Regions from separate parts of the Planktothrix sp. PLAVEN19ND genome, predicted to be linked through region 1. Evidence: riboswitches for the same ligand, from Rfam matches in the RefSeq annotation. Region 1 holds a riboswitch; the other holds the start of a gene.
The links. Region 1 has a riboswitch for cyclic di-AMP ahead of ntrB (nitrate ABC transporter permease). Riboswitches for the same ligand answer to the same signal wherever they lie in the genome.
Positions count from the first base shown of each region.

Region 2: it holds a riboswitch for cyclic di-AMP, as region 1 does, so the genes downstream of both, AC2D3N_RS19975 (cation:proton antiporter) here and ntrB (nitrate ABC transporter permease) in region 1, are expected to answer to the same signal.

Region 1 covers NZ_CM170132.1:2,754,769-2,762,281, reverse strand. Annotated here, with positions in the region: gene AC2D3N_RS12100 (Tic20 family protein) at 57-533, opposite strand; gene AC2D3N_RS12095 (hypothetical protein) at 663-860, opposite strand; gene glyA (serine hydroxymethyltransferase) at 1,056-2,339, shown strand; gene AC2D3N_RS12085 (pentapeptide repeat-containing protein) at 2,640-3,350, shown strand; cyclic di-AMP (ydaO/yuaA leader) riboswitch at 3,691-3,848, shown strand; gene ntrB (nitrate ABC transporter permease) at 3,943-4,785, shown strand; gene AC2D3N_RS12075 (ABC transporter substrate-binding protein) at 4,827-6,233, shown strand; gene AC2D3N_RS12070 (ABC transporter ATP-binding protein) at 6,262-7,098, shown strand; gene AC2D3N_RS12065 (J domain-containing protein) at 7,231-7,513, shown strand, end outside.
Region 2 covers NZ_CM170132.1:4,684,421-4,691,933, reverse strand. Annotated here, with positions in the region: gene AC2D3N_RS19990 (adenylate/guanylate cyclase domain-containing protein) at 1-1,732, shown strand, start outside; gene AC2D3N_RS19985 (ArsB/NhaD family transporter) at 1,735-3,081, opposite strand; gene AC2D3N_RS19980 (hypothetical protein) at 3,173-3,664, opposite strand; gene AC2D3N_RS19975 (cation:proton antiporter) at 3,681-5,822, opposite strand; cyclic di-AMP (ydaO/yuaA leader) riboswitch at 6,086-6,236, opposite strand; gene AC2D3N_RS19970 (M48 family metallopeptidase) at 6,470-7,318, opposite strand; gene AC2D3N_RS19965 (Calx-beta domain-containing protein) at 7,467-7,513, opposite strand, start outside.

The DNA of each region.
Region 1 (7,513 bases):
GGACATCAACGGATGCTCAAACCCAGAGGGTAAAGTTCCCCATTCCCCATTCCCTATTACCGAACTTGCATATAAACAGCATCAGAAATTGTGGGAATTTCTGCATATTTCCCAGATAAAGACTGAATCACAGAATAGAAAAATACTGCTAAAAGCCCCAGAAATATCATGTTGTAAAGGGTTTGACCGACAAATCCTTGTAAAAGAATACTGCCGAATACCTGGAACACTAACGTGCATAAAATCAGAACAATGTCAATCAGAATGGCTTGCATTGTATTAAATCGGATGAAATGGGGAATATTTTCATTGCGAACCACTAACATATACAGGCCGATAAACACAACAAATCCAGCGAAAGGAATGTATTGATAAAGGAAAATCAAAGGAATAACAGGCAATGTAATAATTTGTAAAACTGGAAACTGTTGGAATAAAAAGCGTCCAAAGGGCAACCCATCCATTAAAGGCAGTAGATAGGGTAGGGCGGCAAAAATGCGATCGCGTACTGTCGTGGTTCCGCGCCAAGTCATAACCAATTCTCCTGAGTATCTCTTAAACCCAGGATAGCGCAGTCCCAGAGATTGGGGTCGGATGTTAGGAAGAAAAGCCGGGAATTGATTCTTAGAAGCCTAGACTGTACCTGTAATCAGGTCTTGATCTCACTGAATATTAGCGATGCGGAAGCCCATCTGACACTCGTACTGACTCGGTTGATTGTTGATGGAGGGACGAACTAAATGCCCACAGGACAACTGCCCCCCTCTCCAACGAGGTTGACCGCTTTGATCGGCTAATAAACATCCCTGACAAACTTGTTGAGAAGCAAGTATCTGGTTATCCATCAAGATGACTAGCATAATGATTCCTCCGACAGACGCCCAACTATATTTCCATTTTAAGTCGATAGTTGTAGGGGATTCGGCTAAATGAGTCACAACTTAATACAATTTTGGAATCAACCATCAGCACAGTAAAGTTATGATTTAAAATCAGGGATAATCCTAATCCGTTTAAATCGGTGATCAAATTGTCTAATTAAGAGGAATTTTATTGTGAGTCGGTCTAACCTAGAAATCTTATCTGAAACTGATCCCGTCATTGCTGATCTGATTCAGCATGAACTCTGTCGTCAACGGGAACACCTAGAATTAATTGCCAGTGAAAACTTTACCTCGGCGGCGGTAATGGCAGCCCAAGGGTCGGTGCTCACCAATAAATACGCCGAAGGGCTTCCCAAAAAACGCTACTACGGCGGTTGTGAATTTGTCGATGGCATCGAACAATTAGCCATTGAGCGCGCCAAACAACTGTTCGGAGCCGCCAGTGCCAATGTTCAACCCCATTCGGGAGCTCAAGCTAACTTTGCGGTGTTCCTGGCGATGCTCAAACCAGGTGACACGATCATGGGGATGGACTTATCCCATGGGGGACATTTAACCCATGGTTCTCCGGTCAATGTCTCTGGTAAATGGTTTAAAGCCTGTCATTATGGGGTTAGCCCGGAAACCGAACAACTGGATTATGACTTGATTTTAGAACTGGCCAAACAGCATAAACCCCAAATGCTCATTTGTGGGTATTCGGCCTATCCTCGAATTATTGATTTTGAGAAATTCAGGGCGATTGCTGATGAAGTCGGGGCCTATTTAATGGCCGATATTGCCCATATTGCCGGGTTAGTGGCAACGGGTCATCATCCTAACCCGATTCCCTACTGTGATGTGGTCACCACCACTACTCACAAAACCTTGAGAGGGCCCCGGGGTGGATTGATTTTAAGTCGGGATGCCGAACTGGGCAAAAAATTGGATAAAGCTGTTTTCCCTGGCAGTCAAGGTGGCCCCCTAGAACACGTTATTGCGGGGAAAGCTGTTGCCTTTGGGGAAGCCCTGAAACCGGAATTTTCTACCTATTCGGGTCAAGTGATTGCTAATGCGAAGGCCCTGGCTACTCAGTTACAAAACCGAGGCTTAAAAATTGTCTCCGGTGGTACGGATAATCATTTGATGTTAGTAGATTTACGGTCGGTGAATATGACTGGAAAACGGGCTGATCAACTGGTTACTGAAGTTAATATTACGGCGAATAAAAATACTGTTCCCTTTGATCCTGAATCTCCCTTTGTCACCAGTGGTTTACGGTTGGGTTCTCCGGCTATGACCACCCGGGGGATGGGAGAAACGGAATTTATCGAAATTGGGAATATTATTGCAGATCGTCTGCTCAACCCTGAAGATGAAGGGATCGGTGAAGTTTGTCGTCAACGGGTGGCGAATTTGTGCGATCGCTTTCCCCTCTATCCCCATTTGAGTTTGAAAGTTCCGGCTTTAGCTTAGTAGGATTTAAACGGATTGATTAAGTATCGTTTTTTCAAAGTTAGCGATCGCTCTCCAACTTATCAAAAGTGCGATCGCTTTTTCTTTTATTAACTTTTCTTAATGGGTTGGGGATTTAGACTTTGATTGGGCTTATATAGCAGTTGCCACATCTATTAGGACATTCTTGAAAGCTAAAAGCTACTTATAGTAAGTATTTACCTATTGCCCATTGCCCATTCCCTATTGCCTCTTGCTATAATAAGAAAAACGAAAACTATTAGGTGTAGTTTTTCGGTGGCCGAAGCGGAGGATAAAGTTATGAAAATTCTATCCACAGCAGTTTTTGGAGCCGCCACAGTGCTTCTACTCGGTTTAGGAGTGACGACTCCAGCCTATTCACAAAATCCTAATGATCTTAAACAATTATTAGAAACCCGGTTCTGTCAAGGGTGTGATTTGAGAGGAGCTAATTTAAGCGGTGCTCATTTGATTGGTGTTGATTTACGAGATGCTAACCTTACGGGTGCAAACCTAGCTAATATCAATTTAGAAGGTGCAGATTTAACCGGAGCAAACTTAACATCTGCCAACCTAGAGGGCGCGTTTTTAAATCAGACTGAATTTAATCATGCTAACCTTAGTAATGCTAATTTAACTAATGCTAATTTAGTTCAAGCTCAATTAGAAGGTTCAAATCTGTTGAATGCAGATTTAACTGGAACTGAATTTGCAATTCCTACTTTACAGACGGCTGAACTTCCTGGAGGTTACGCCCAGGATTTAGGAAGGCCAGAAGAACTAACAATTGGACGAGACCCTGATCGTTTAGTATTCCCTTTTGGGGGGCCAGAATCCGATCAACCCTTTGAATATAATCAAGAATATTTGGATGAGATGGTTAATCCAACTTTGAACCCACTTAAACCCATTGATTCAAATTCTTTTTCCCGCCCAAATAATACTTTTAATGATGGAATGAGAGGAGATGTTCGTCCATCAGGAATAGATATGTTAGAGGTTGGTTTTTAATCCTAATCCATGATCAGCAGTCCTGTTCTAGTTCAGCAAAAATTACCCAAACCAGGGAAGAAAATCGGAACCTTTTTTCCCTGTTAACAAATAATAAATAATACTCTGTTTGTATAATAATTTTCTGAATAGTCAGGATCATTAATTACTCCATAGGATTACTTATTCCTCAAGATAGAACCATTCTAGTTAATTCATGAAGGCAAATCAAGCCGAAACCTTATAATTCAACAATTCCTATTTTACAGATCACCAAAGATTATTAGAGAAGATACAGAAAATTTTAATTTCACCCTTGCAACTTGGAAAATAATGTGTTAACTTCGTAGTCAACCATAAGCGAAGAAGTCAGCCGAGTCTTGCTATTGACAAACAACCGTCAGCAAGAACGGGGGAACCAAATTTTTGGGGCTAATCTCTTTTGATAAATAATAAAGAGAAGGGTATCTCTCAACCCCAGCCCGTCAGCTAACTCCGTAGGCATTGGGAGGAGACTGAAACAGTCAGAATTATTGATAATCTGACAAGATCAGTGTTCCAGGCCAGTATCTTTTTTCTTCGCATTCACTGACCTAGACTCTGAGGAAAATTAATGTTTTTACAATTAAATCTTGCGACCCTAGCGGTCGCCGGACAGATAGCCTGGAAAAAAACCAAGCCTATCTTACTTAGGGATACGTTTGTGTTACCAACGTTAGGATTTTTAGGCGTAATTCTTCTGTGGTGGTTTGTGGCAACTTTCCTCACAGACTTAATGCCAACCCCTTTAGAAGCTTTAATAGATAGCCGAGAATATGCAAATCCTTTTTTCAGAAAAGGGCCGGGTAATTTAGGATTAGGTTGGCTGTTAATTGCCAGTTTACGCAGGGTGATCTTAGGGTTTTTATTAGGGGCTGTAGTAGCAATTCCATTAGGGTTTTTAATTGGAATGTCACGCCCGGCTTTTTTAGCCTTAAATCCCTTAGTTCAGATTTTTAAACCCGTTTCTCCCTTAGCTTGGTTGCCCATTGCTTTAGCCATTTTTAACTTAGCAGAACCCTCCGCCATTTTCGTAATTTTTATTACTTCTTTATGGCCGACGATTATCAATACAGCGTTAGGGGTTGCCAGCGTTAATCCCGATTATTTAGACGTAGCCAGGGTATTAGAAATGCCCCCATGGAAACGGGTGATTAAAATTATTTTACCCGCCAGTTTACCCTACATTTTTACGGGATTACGGATTAGTTTAGGGATTGCTTGGTTAGTGATTGTTGCTGTTGAAATGTTAACCGGAGGAGTTGGGATTGGATTCTTTGTTTGGGATCAATGGAATCGCTTGAATTTAAGTTCAGTATTCCTAGCGGTATTTGTCATCGGAATAACCGGATTATTACTCGATTACGGTTTGGGTCGAATACAAGTTTTAGTTACCCATCGTCGAGCAGCATCATGAGTTTAATTCAATAGAAATTCCCTCTAAAACCTAAAATCAATATGACTACCCGACGTCAATTTTTACAAGGAATGGGACTGACGGCGACGGGGATGGCGTTGTATTCCTGCAATGTTGGTAAACCTCCCGTATCTCAATTATCTGAAGCCGCCTTAGCCGTTGAACCCGTTGTTGATCCCAAAACTTTAGAAAAACGCAATATTACTGTTGGTTACGTTCCTGTTAATGATTGCGCGCCCTTTGCTATTGCTTATGAAAAGGGATTTTTCCACAAATACGGACTTAATGTTAATTTGTCCCGTGAGGCGAGTTGGGCTAATTCCCGTGATGGCATTATTTTCGGCCGTTTAGATGCCTCTCCCGTCGTTTCTGGGGCGGTGACAAATGCCCGTATTGGGGCAGAAGGCGCACGAAAAGCCCCCTTGTGTGCGGCGATGACCATTCACCGCCATGGAAACGCCATGACGATGAATAAAGCCATGTGGGATTATGGCTTACGTCCTTGGCATGAATATAACGGCAATTTAGAAGAATTTGGGCGAGATTTTCGAGGTTATTTTGATGCTTTGCCTCCTGAACAACGCATCTGGGCTGTTGTTTTAAGTTCAGCGATTTATGAATATTTTGCCCGCTATTTATCGGCGGCTGCGGGAGTTGATCCGATGCAAGAATTTCGGATTATTATTATTCCGCCACCCCAAATGGTAAACAATATTAGAATTGGCGCCATGCAAGCTTATATGGTCGCTGAACCTTGGAATACTCGCGCCATTACAGGGAATGAAGGAGTGGGTTTTACCTGCGCCCAAGGTCATGAAATTTGGCATGGACACCCCGATAGACTATTAGGTGTCATGGAGTCTTTTATTAATGAAAATCCTAAGACCTATCGCAGTTTAGTCAAAGCCATGATTGAAGCTTGTCAATATTGCAGTGATCCGGCAAATCGGGCGGAAGTTGCTCAACTGATTACTGACCCTTCTTATACGGGGGCAAAACCGAAAAAAGGAGCTATTGATAAGTTTACTCGACCTGCACTTGTGGGGGATTATAATTACGGCGGATTTGATAACCAACCCCGAATTATTTCTAATCCCTACACCACTGTTTTTTATGATTTACCCCCTGATTTATCTCAAATATCGGGCAATCATTCCACATTTTTATGGCAGTCTCAAAGTCTTTGGTTAATGACACAAGCGGCTCGTTGGGGACAAATTAAAGAAATTCCCAAAGATGCGGAACAAAAAGCTCAGAAAGCTTGGCGAACGGATTTATACAGGGAGATTGCCAACGAAATGGGAATTAAATGTCCGAAGGAGGATTATAAAGTCGAACCTGCTGAATTTTTTATTGATAAAAAAGCCTTTGATCCCAGCGATCCAGTGGGTTATCTTAACAGTTTTGAAATTCGGGCTAATCGTCCTCAATCTTTCTTTTTATCTTAGTTTATCTTGAATATCTTTTGAGGTTAATATGAAACAATTTCCCACTTCAATGTCAACCCCAGGTTCTACTTTAAACCCAACTGAATTTTTAACGATTGAAAATTTAGTTAAGTCTTATCCTAATCCTAACGGCGGAGAATTTGTCGTTTTAGATCAGATTAATCTAACAATTGGTGAAGATGAATTTATCTCGGTTGTTGGTCATTCCGGTTGTGGCAAGTCAACCCTATTAAAAATAGTAGCAGGGTTGGAAAAAGCCACATCAGGTTCTGTGAAAATAGAAGGCAAAGAAATTCGTAAACCGGGTTCAGATCGGATGATGATCTTTCAAAGTTATTCTTTATTACCTTGGTTAACAGTTCGAGAAAATATCCGTCTAGCGGTCGATGAAGTGTTAAAAAATCTCTCCTCAGCCGAAAAAATTAGTTTAGTGAATGAACATATTTCCATGGTGAATTTAACCGCAGCCGCCAATAAATATCCCCATGAAATTTCTGGAGGAATGAAACAACGGGTGGGAATTGCACGGGCTTTATCAATTCAGCCTAAAATGTTATTAATGGATGAACCTTTTGGGGCGTTAGATGCGTTAACTCGTGGAAAATTACAAAAACAAGTTTTAGATATTTGGGAACAAAATCGTCAAGCGGTAATGATGATTACCCATGATGTGGATGAGGCAATTTATATGTCTGATCGAATTGTTTTGATGACTAATGGCCCCCATGCTAATATTGGAGAAATCTTGGATGTACCCTTTCCCCATCCGCGAGATCGCCATGAATTGCGAGAATCTTCAGAATATTATGAATTGCGGAATTATGCCTTAGATTTCCTAGAACGGTATTTTACCTCAGATGAATAAAAAATAGTACAGATCCCACCGTTGTGTAGAGGCGTTAGATATGGCGTCTCTACCTGTTTTCGGGTTGCCTATTTTCTGGCTTTATTCTGTATAATAAACGGAACTGTTTCATGATGTAGAGTTAGGATAGCCGTGACTTCTCCCAGAAATTCATCTCAACAGCAACAACCCGAAAACCATCGGGCACTGAGTTCTAGTTATTACACCCTGTTAGGGGTTCATCCCAGTGCCACCCCGATAGAAATTCGACGCGCCTATCGAGAATTGAGTAAACTGTATCATCCTGATACGACAACATTATCAAAAGCGATCGCCACGGCAAAATTTCAGAAACTGAATGAAGCTTATGCCACCTTATGTAACCCAGATCGGCGTCAGTCCTATGATCAAAAAATTGGCTATTCTCGATATCATT
Region 2 (7,513 bases), 1.9 Mb from region 1:
TATTCTGCAATCTAATCCCAGCTTTTCCTTTGTGCAATTTGCCTATCCGAATGGGGATTATGTCGGTGCTCAACGGGTAACAACAGCTTTTGAAAAACAAAATACGTTTAAACTGCATTTTCGTCAATGGGATGAAGAAAGAAAATTAGCGATTAAAACAACGGATAACTATGAATTAGTAGGCCAAAAACTACAATTAATTAAAACCACCCAAATTGAAGAACCGAATTGGTATACCCCGGGTCGTCCTTGGTATCGAGATGCACTGAAAACTCCTGGTCAAGCTGCTTGGACAGTCTATGTTTATCGCTCTACCAATACCCCTGGAATTGACTCTAATATCGCGCTTTATAAAGAACAAACAAATAACATCTACTGGCAGGTCGAAAACCCACCTGCACTCTTAGGCGTGATTGGTGTGGGGTTTGAATTCAAACAGATTTCCCGGCGTTTACAAGAACAACAAAAAGGGCGATCGCATATTGAGGTTTTTGTGATTAATTCTCAAGGAGAAATGATTGCTTCTACCGATCCCAATGAACATTCTCCAATTCAAATTAAAGGCCAAGATCAACCTCAGCTTCAACTCTTAAAATATTCTAAAAATCCCTATTTTCAGCTGGCTGTAAAAACACTAGAAGAACAAGCAGTAGATCTAAAACTGGTTAATATTCCTCAACAATGGATATCTAAAAATCCCCAGAATGGCAAATATTATTATGTCTCTCTGACTCCTGCTGTCACTCCAATGAATCAATTAGATTGGTTCATCGGAACAGTAATTCCCGAAGATCAATACATGGGAAAAATCAAAAAAAATAATCAAATTTTATTGGGGTTTGTGACAATATTAATTTTAGGAACAACGGGTTTAGTAATCACCGTTAGTGATCAATTATTGGTCAAACCGATTAATCAGATTAAAGAAGTGACTCATCGCGTTGAAAATGGAGATTTAGAAGTCAAAAAACTAGAAATTGAAACCTGTCAGGAGTTAAGCATTTTAACCAATTCGATTAATAATATGATTGTGGGACTTCGAGAAAGACAGCGAGAACGGGATATTTTCGGCCGTGTGGTTTCCCCGGAAGTCCGAGAAAAATTATTACAAGGTCAATTAAAATTAGGAGGGGAACTCTGTTGGGTCTCAGTTTTATTTACCGATATTCGCAATTTTTCTACCCTATCAGAACAGATGCAACCCCAAGAAGTGGTGGCATTTTTAAATGAATATCTAACCGAAATGACCGATGCAATTCGTCCTTGGGGGGGATATGTCAATAACTTTATTGGGGATGCAATTGTGGTAATTTTCGGAGCTCCTTTATCCCCAGCAGAAACAGAATGGCGTTCAGTGGCAGCCGCATTAACCATGCGTGAACGTTTAGAAGAACTAAATCAACGGCGAATTCAACGGGGTGAAGTTACTATTCAAGCGGGAATTGGTATTAGTAGTGGAGAAGTTGTGGCGGGACAAATTGGTTCCTTAGAACGGTTATTATATACGGTGATTGGGGATGCAGTAAATGTGGCGGCGCGTTTGGAAACCTTAACTAAAGAATATCCTGAATATACCATTTTAATTAATGAATCAACGGCCACCGCCATTGCCGAACATCATCATATTGTTCTCAAAAGTTTAGGTGAAATTAAAGTTAAAGGTCGCCAAAAGTCCGTAGAAGTTTATGCGGTTTTAGATTGGAAAAAAGAAGAAATTCTGGTTGTGACCTAGATTTAAATTAGGAAGGCAAAGGTGACATATAACATCGCTACGAATAGTTGCACAGCCATGACTGGAATTCCATAACGAAGAAAGGTTTTAAAGGAAATTGTTCGTCCATGTAGTTCAGAAATTCCGGCGGCGACAATATTAGAAGAAGCTCCCACTAATGTGCCATTTCCGCCCAAGGTTGCCCCAAACATCATCGCATAAAATAGCGGTAATACTTCCGGGGGAAACTGTCCGTTAAAAGCCGGGTCAAGCACTTCTGTACCGACAAATCCCACATTAACTAAATATTGTTTTAATAGAGGAACCATCGCCACCACTAAGGGAATATTAGGCACAACACTAGAAATAATCCCTACTGTTAATAGTAGCAAAATTGAACCGAGAGCAATATTTTTTCCTAAAATTACTGCTAGAAATCCTGATAAACCATTAATCACTCCGGTTTTTTCTAATCCCCCAATTAAAACAAAAATCGACATAAAGAAAATTAAGGTACTCCAGTCTACATCTCGTAAAATATTATTAACGGTATCGATCTTACTATGATGGGCTAACATCAAAGCTAAAGCTGCCCCTAATAAGGCCACCGCCGCCGGAGAAATCGGAACAGGTAAGGTTTCTCCAATTACAAAAAAGGTTAAAACAAAGGCTATAATTAAACCCCCCATTGCTAAAATGCGGGGATGATTAATTTTGGGACTGGGTAAATCTTCTAAATGTTCAAATTTTGCATTCCAGGTTTTGCGGAATAAAATGGGTAATAAAATCACTACACTAACTACGGCTAATACTCCTCCAATACTTAATCGTTGTAAGTAATCAAAAAAGCTAATATTAATCGCATCTCCGACAATAAATGTGGCAGGATCTCCAACTAAGGTTAATAATCCAGAACTATTAGCAATGAATACCATTAAAATTAATAAGGGGACAAAATCAATTCCTAAATCCTGAGCAATGGGAGGAATTAAAGGCGCTAACAACATCACTGTTGTAGCGTTGGGTAACATCGCACAAATGGGAGTCGTTAAGGCGACTATTCCCAACAATAATCGTTTCCCTTCTCCCTTAGCCATCAAAATCATTTTGACGGCTAAATAATCAAAAATTTTAGTAGGTTCAAAGCAACGGACTAAAACCATTACCCCAAAAAATAACCCTAAAGTTGCATAACTTTGACTGATATAATTAACAGCCTCCGTCAAGGTCATGACATGGAAAAAAATCAGAATCAGAGCACCTAAAAATGCGGCGATGGTCAGGTGTAGCCACTCTCCTATAATTAGGATAATTACCCCAATGAAGGTAATTCCAGCAATGAAAGAATCCAGGGTTTCTATTGATAACATAGGTTTAGGAATAGAGGATAGAATTTAAGCATCAATGAACTTTTTTAAAAGTATTAGATCTTTTTCCAAAGCCAAAATCAGCTTTAGTAATTTAATGAGCTTGTTTTTCCGATTTAGATACCGGGTTTAATTTTGCGGTAAAATTGATCGGATTGGATAAGGTTTTATCCTGTATTTGACCTTTAAATAGTTTGTTTTTAAATTCTCCTGTAAGTGTTAATGGATTAGAAGTTTGGGACAGATCAGATGAACAGAACAATAACGGATTTGAAATTCCCGATAATATCATTTTTGGCTCCTTAAATTTGCCACTTAACGCGATTTTATTCAGATTATCTGGGGATTTTTCTAATACTAAATTGGCAAAAATATAAATACCTGACTGTTCAATTTTCAAGGTTAAATCTTTGTTTTTTAAACAGTTGGGAGGGGTATCAAACTCTATAGAATAATCACCCCCAATACTGACAGGTGCTTTTAATTGGGTTTCTCCATAGGTTGTGACTCCTTTAAAAAGGATCAGAACTGAGGCGATTGTAGCCGCATAAAAGACGAAGGATATCCAGTTAAAATTATGGCGCATAGTTCAATAATAATTGTTAGGTGTTAATCGATTGCTGTAATAATGATTCGAGGTGGGAGGTAACTTGAGAATAACTCCGAGTAATCAGTAAAGATGAATGACAATCTTGAGCCAGTTGATCGGTATACCGTCCCAAAGTTTGCCTTTCAATTCCCCAGGTGCGGCTGGTACCTACAATGGTTAAATCTACGGTTTTTGAAGTTTCAATTACCGCTTGAATGGGATCAGTTTCTGGCAGTCGAATCATTTCTAAACGGGATTGAATCTGGGTGGGCAATATATCAATCATATTCCGTAATTCATAGCTTAATTCTTTCTCTGGTTCGTTAGATGTCACTAAAATTTTTAACTGACAATTGGGGTCATTGAACATCATTCTTAAGGCTAAAGTCAACCCTAAATCATCGTGAATATTAGAAGCATAAGCCACTAATAAGGACTGAATTTGTTGCTGTTCTTTATTGACAAATACGGCAACATCGGTGGGAGAAGTATTCAAAATTTTGCCAACTCTCCCACCTAAACGATTGTCACTGAAGGCGGGACGATGCCAACCTACTAATATTAAATTAGCTTGATCAACTTGTGCAATTTCTATCGTTTTTTTAGCAACATCCTGGGCAATGCGGATAATTGGATAAACTCCTTGTCTGAGTTCAGGAGGTTCTAAACTTTGAATTAATTCTTCTAAACGTTGTCGTTGTTTCTCAATTAAGCGGTTTGCTTCATCGGGCGTACTTTGAAATAAATAATCTTCCTCTAGTTCGATTAAACTTAAAGGATGAACAACAGCAGGAGGTTTTCCGGCGATCGCTAAAGCTAATTGTACTAATCCTCTTTGAGTATTGGGATTTGCAACAGGAACTAAAACTCGATAAGCAGGAGTCAGAGGTTCAGGACTTATTGTTCGGGTTTCCGGTTCAATAATATCAAGTTTAATTAACTCTTTGGGATAGGTCATTTCTAATAATGGCGAAGTCATAAAGGTTGTGACTAATGCCATAATGACTAATAGGGTAAAAAGTAACGGTGAAATTACCCCAAAACTTAAGCCAATATTTAAAACAATTAGTTCAGTTAATCCCCTAGTATTCATTAACCAACCTAACGCCGAGGCTTCCCGTTTTTCAATTCCACTAACCCTGGCGGCGACATAGGTTCCGACATATTTTCCAATAATTGCCACCCCAACGACTAACGCACATAATAACCACAATTCAGGACGATTTAGCAAGCCAATTTCCGTGCGTAATCCACTATAAGCAAAGAAAATTGGTAGTAAAAAAATTAAGACAAAATCCTCTGTTTTTTCAGCTATTTCTCGGACTAAACCTGGATCTTTGGGCATCACAGCCCCGAGTAAAAAGGCTCCAAAAATTAAGTGAATTCCGATCAATTCAGTAATTAATGCAGAAGCCACCACTCCCATATAAATCCAAGCTAAAACCCATTGGGTGAGTCGTCCTGTGCGTTGATAATGGACAGAGAGTTTTCGCAAAAGCCACCGCCCTGCGGTTGCCATTAAAATAATATAAAGAATCGATGCAATAATCGTGGGAAATGCCCCCGATATACTGTTAGTTCTGGTGACCGCGATTGCTAAGGCTAATAAACACCAGGCGGTGACATCATCAACGGCGGCACAAGTTAAAGCTAAGGTTCCTAAACGAGTTCCTTGTAAATTATTTTCTGTGATAATTCGCGCTAAAACGGGAAAAGCCGTAATCGATAAAGCCGAACCTAAAAATAAGGCAAACGCAGTGAAGGAAACGCCATTATTAGAAACAATTGGATACAGAATTAATGCGGTCGAAATCCCCAATGCAAAGGGAACTACAATACTAACGTGAGAAATTAAAACTGCCTTTTCTAGTTGCCCACTCAAATATTTCGGGTTCAGTTCCAACCCAATTAAAAACATGAAGAAAATTAGTCCAATTTGAGATAAAACATTCAAGTAGGATAGAGTTTCGGCAGGGAATAAAGCGGTCATCACATTAGGAGCAATTAACCCTAATAATGATGGCCCCAACATAATTCCGGCAATAATTTCTCCAATGACTAAGGGTTGTTTAATTTGACGACAGAATAATCCCATTAATCGGGATAATCCAATCACGATCAAAACTTGCAGGAGAACTAAAATCGCAGGGTGCATAGTCAGCCTCAAATGGAATACGAAAGTTAAAGGGAGATTAATGTTTGTTAATCCCCGCACTCATTGAATTTTAGGACAGGTTATCTATATCTGTGATTACCCAAAATTAGCAAACAACAAAACCTAGCCATTTCCATGACCCTCACACATCTTTGCAAGTGGGTTTGATTCTCGTATTCAACCCTCACGGATTGAATATTAATAACACAGTCTGATATACTTAGAATTCCGGTGAGGGCAATGATCAAAACTTTGCCGATCAACAGTCTTCTCTCACAGCCGACGGGGTTAGCTGACGGGCTAGGACTGAGAGATGTCCTTCTCGACAATCGTAAACAATCGAAGATAAGCCCCTAAATATGGTTCCCCCGCTCTTAACTCATTAAAAAAGAGTGGATTAGGCTGACTGACTCTACTTAATAGGTTAACCTAGCATATTAATTGAATTTTGTCTATCTATAGCAATCCGTGTAGGGGTTGTAACATTTTATAGTAGGGGTTTGGTCTCCAAACCCTCTTTGCGCCTGGGTTTGGTCTCCAAACCCCTACAGGTTTTTATCACAAATCATTTAAGATTGCTATATAGCAATCAAAAGCGCCCTGAACTTCGATTCAAGGCGCGTAAAGTTTCGATTAATTCGTTGAAATTAAGATAAAATTCGTTCAACGGTAGCGCGATAGGAATTGCTATCTAACCCATCGCCGGAGTTAACCATACTGGGATCAAGAAGTCGTTGCATGGCGGAAATGCGATCGCCCGTGGCTGGGTGAGTGCTGATAATGGTTGGCGGAGACCCACTTTTTAACAGTTTAGCCATAAAATCTACAGCACCCCGCGGCGCATAACCCGCACGAATTAAAGTTGCTAAACCCAGGCGATCGGCTTCATATTCAGCTTCACGGCTTTTAGGGCGGTTTAAGGCTAATTCCACCCCAATTTGAACTAATTTATTCTGATCCGCACCAACGGCCGTAGCCACCCCCGCCGCCACCGCCGCTTGACGCATTTGTTTAATCGCATGACGTCCAGCAATATGTCCGATTTCATGGGCTATCACACTCGCTAATTCCGCTTCATTATCCGCCGCCGCAATTAAGCCCGTATTAACATAAACAAACCCGCCCATAGTGGCAAAAGCATTGACATTCCGATCATCAATCACTTGAAACGTGTAGGGAATATTCGGGCGCTCGCTGGCTTGGGCTAGACGTTGACCAATTTGATTAATATAGTTTTGAGCCTCTTGATTACGAAATAATTTAACTTGTTTAGAGAGTAATTCTTGATTAATTTGTTCCCCGATCGCAATTTCCTGACGGGCCGATAAATTCGATAACTGGATAACTTGAATTCCTCTAAAGATTAATTCGGGTAAAGGAATTGCCAAAGTTGTGACCGTTGAACTCAATACAATACCCAGGGTAAGAGTTATTGAAATCACCGGATACAACCAACGACGGCGCAAAGATCGGGCAATTGTCAAGCGGTTTAACATAATGAGTGCAGGTGAGAATTTACAGGTTAAAGGTATAAAACAAAAGTGGGGGTGTATTTAAGTCTATAGACGCAGATTTAAGAAACCGGGTTTCTAATCCTTATCTCTGAGTCTCCATCAAGTTCTGTTGAGAAACCCGGTTTCTGAGCTAAACTGACCAAGTGGCTAAATAAGCATCATTTCCTCCTAATGGAT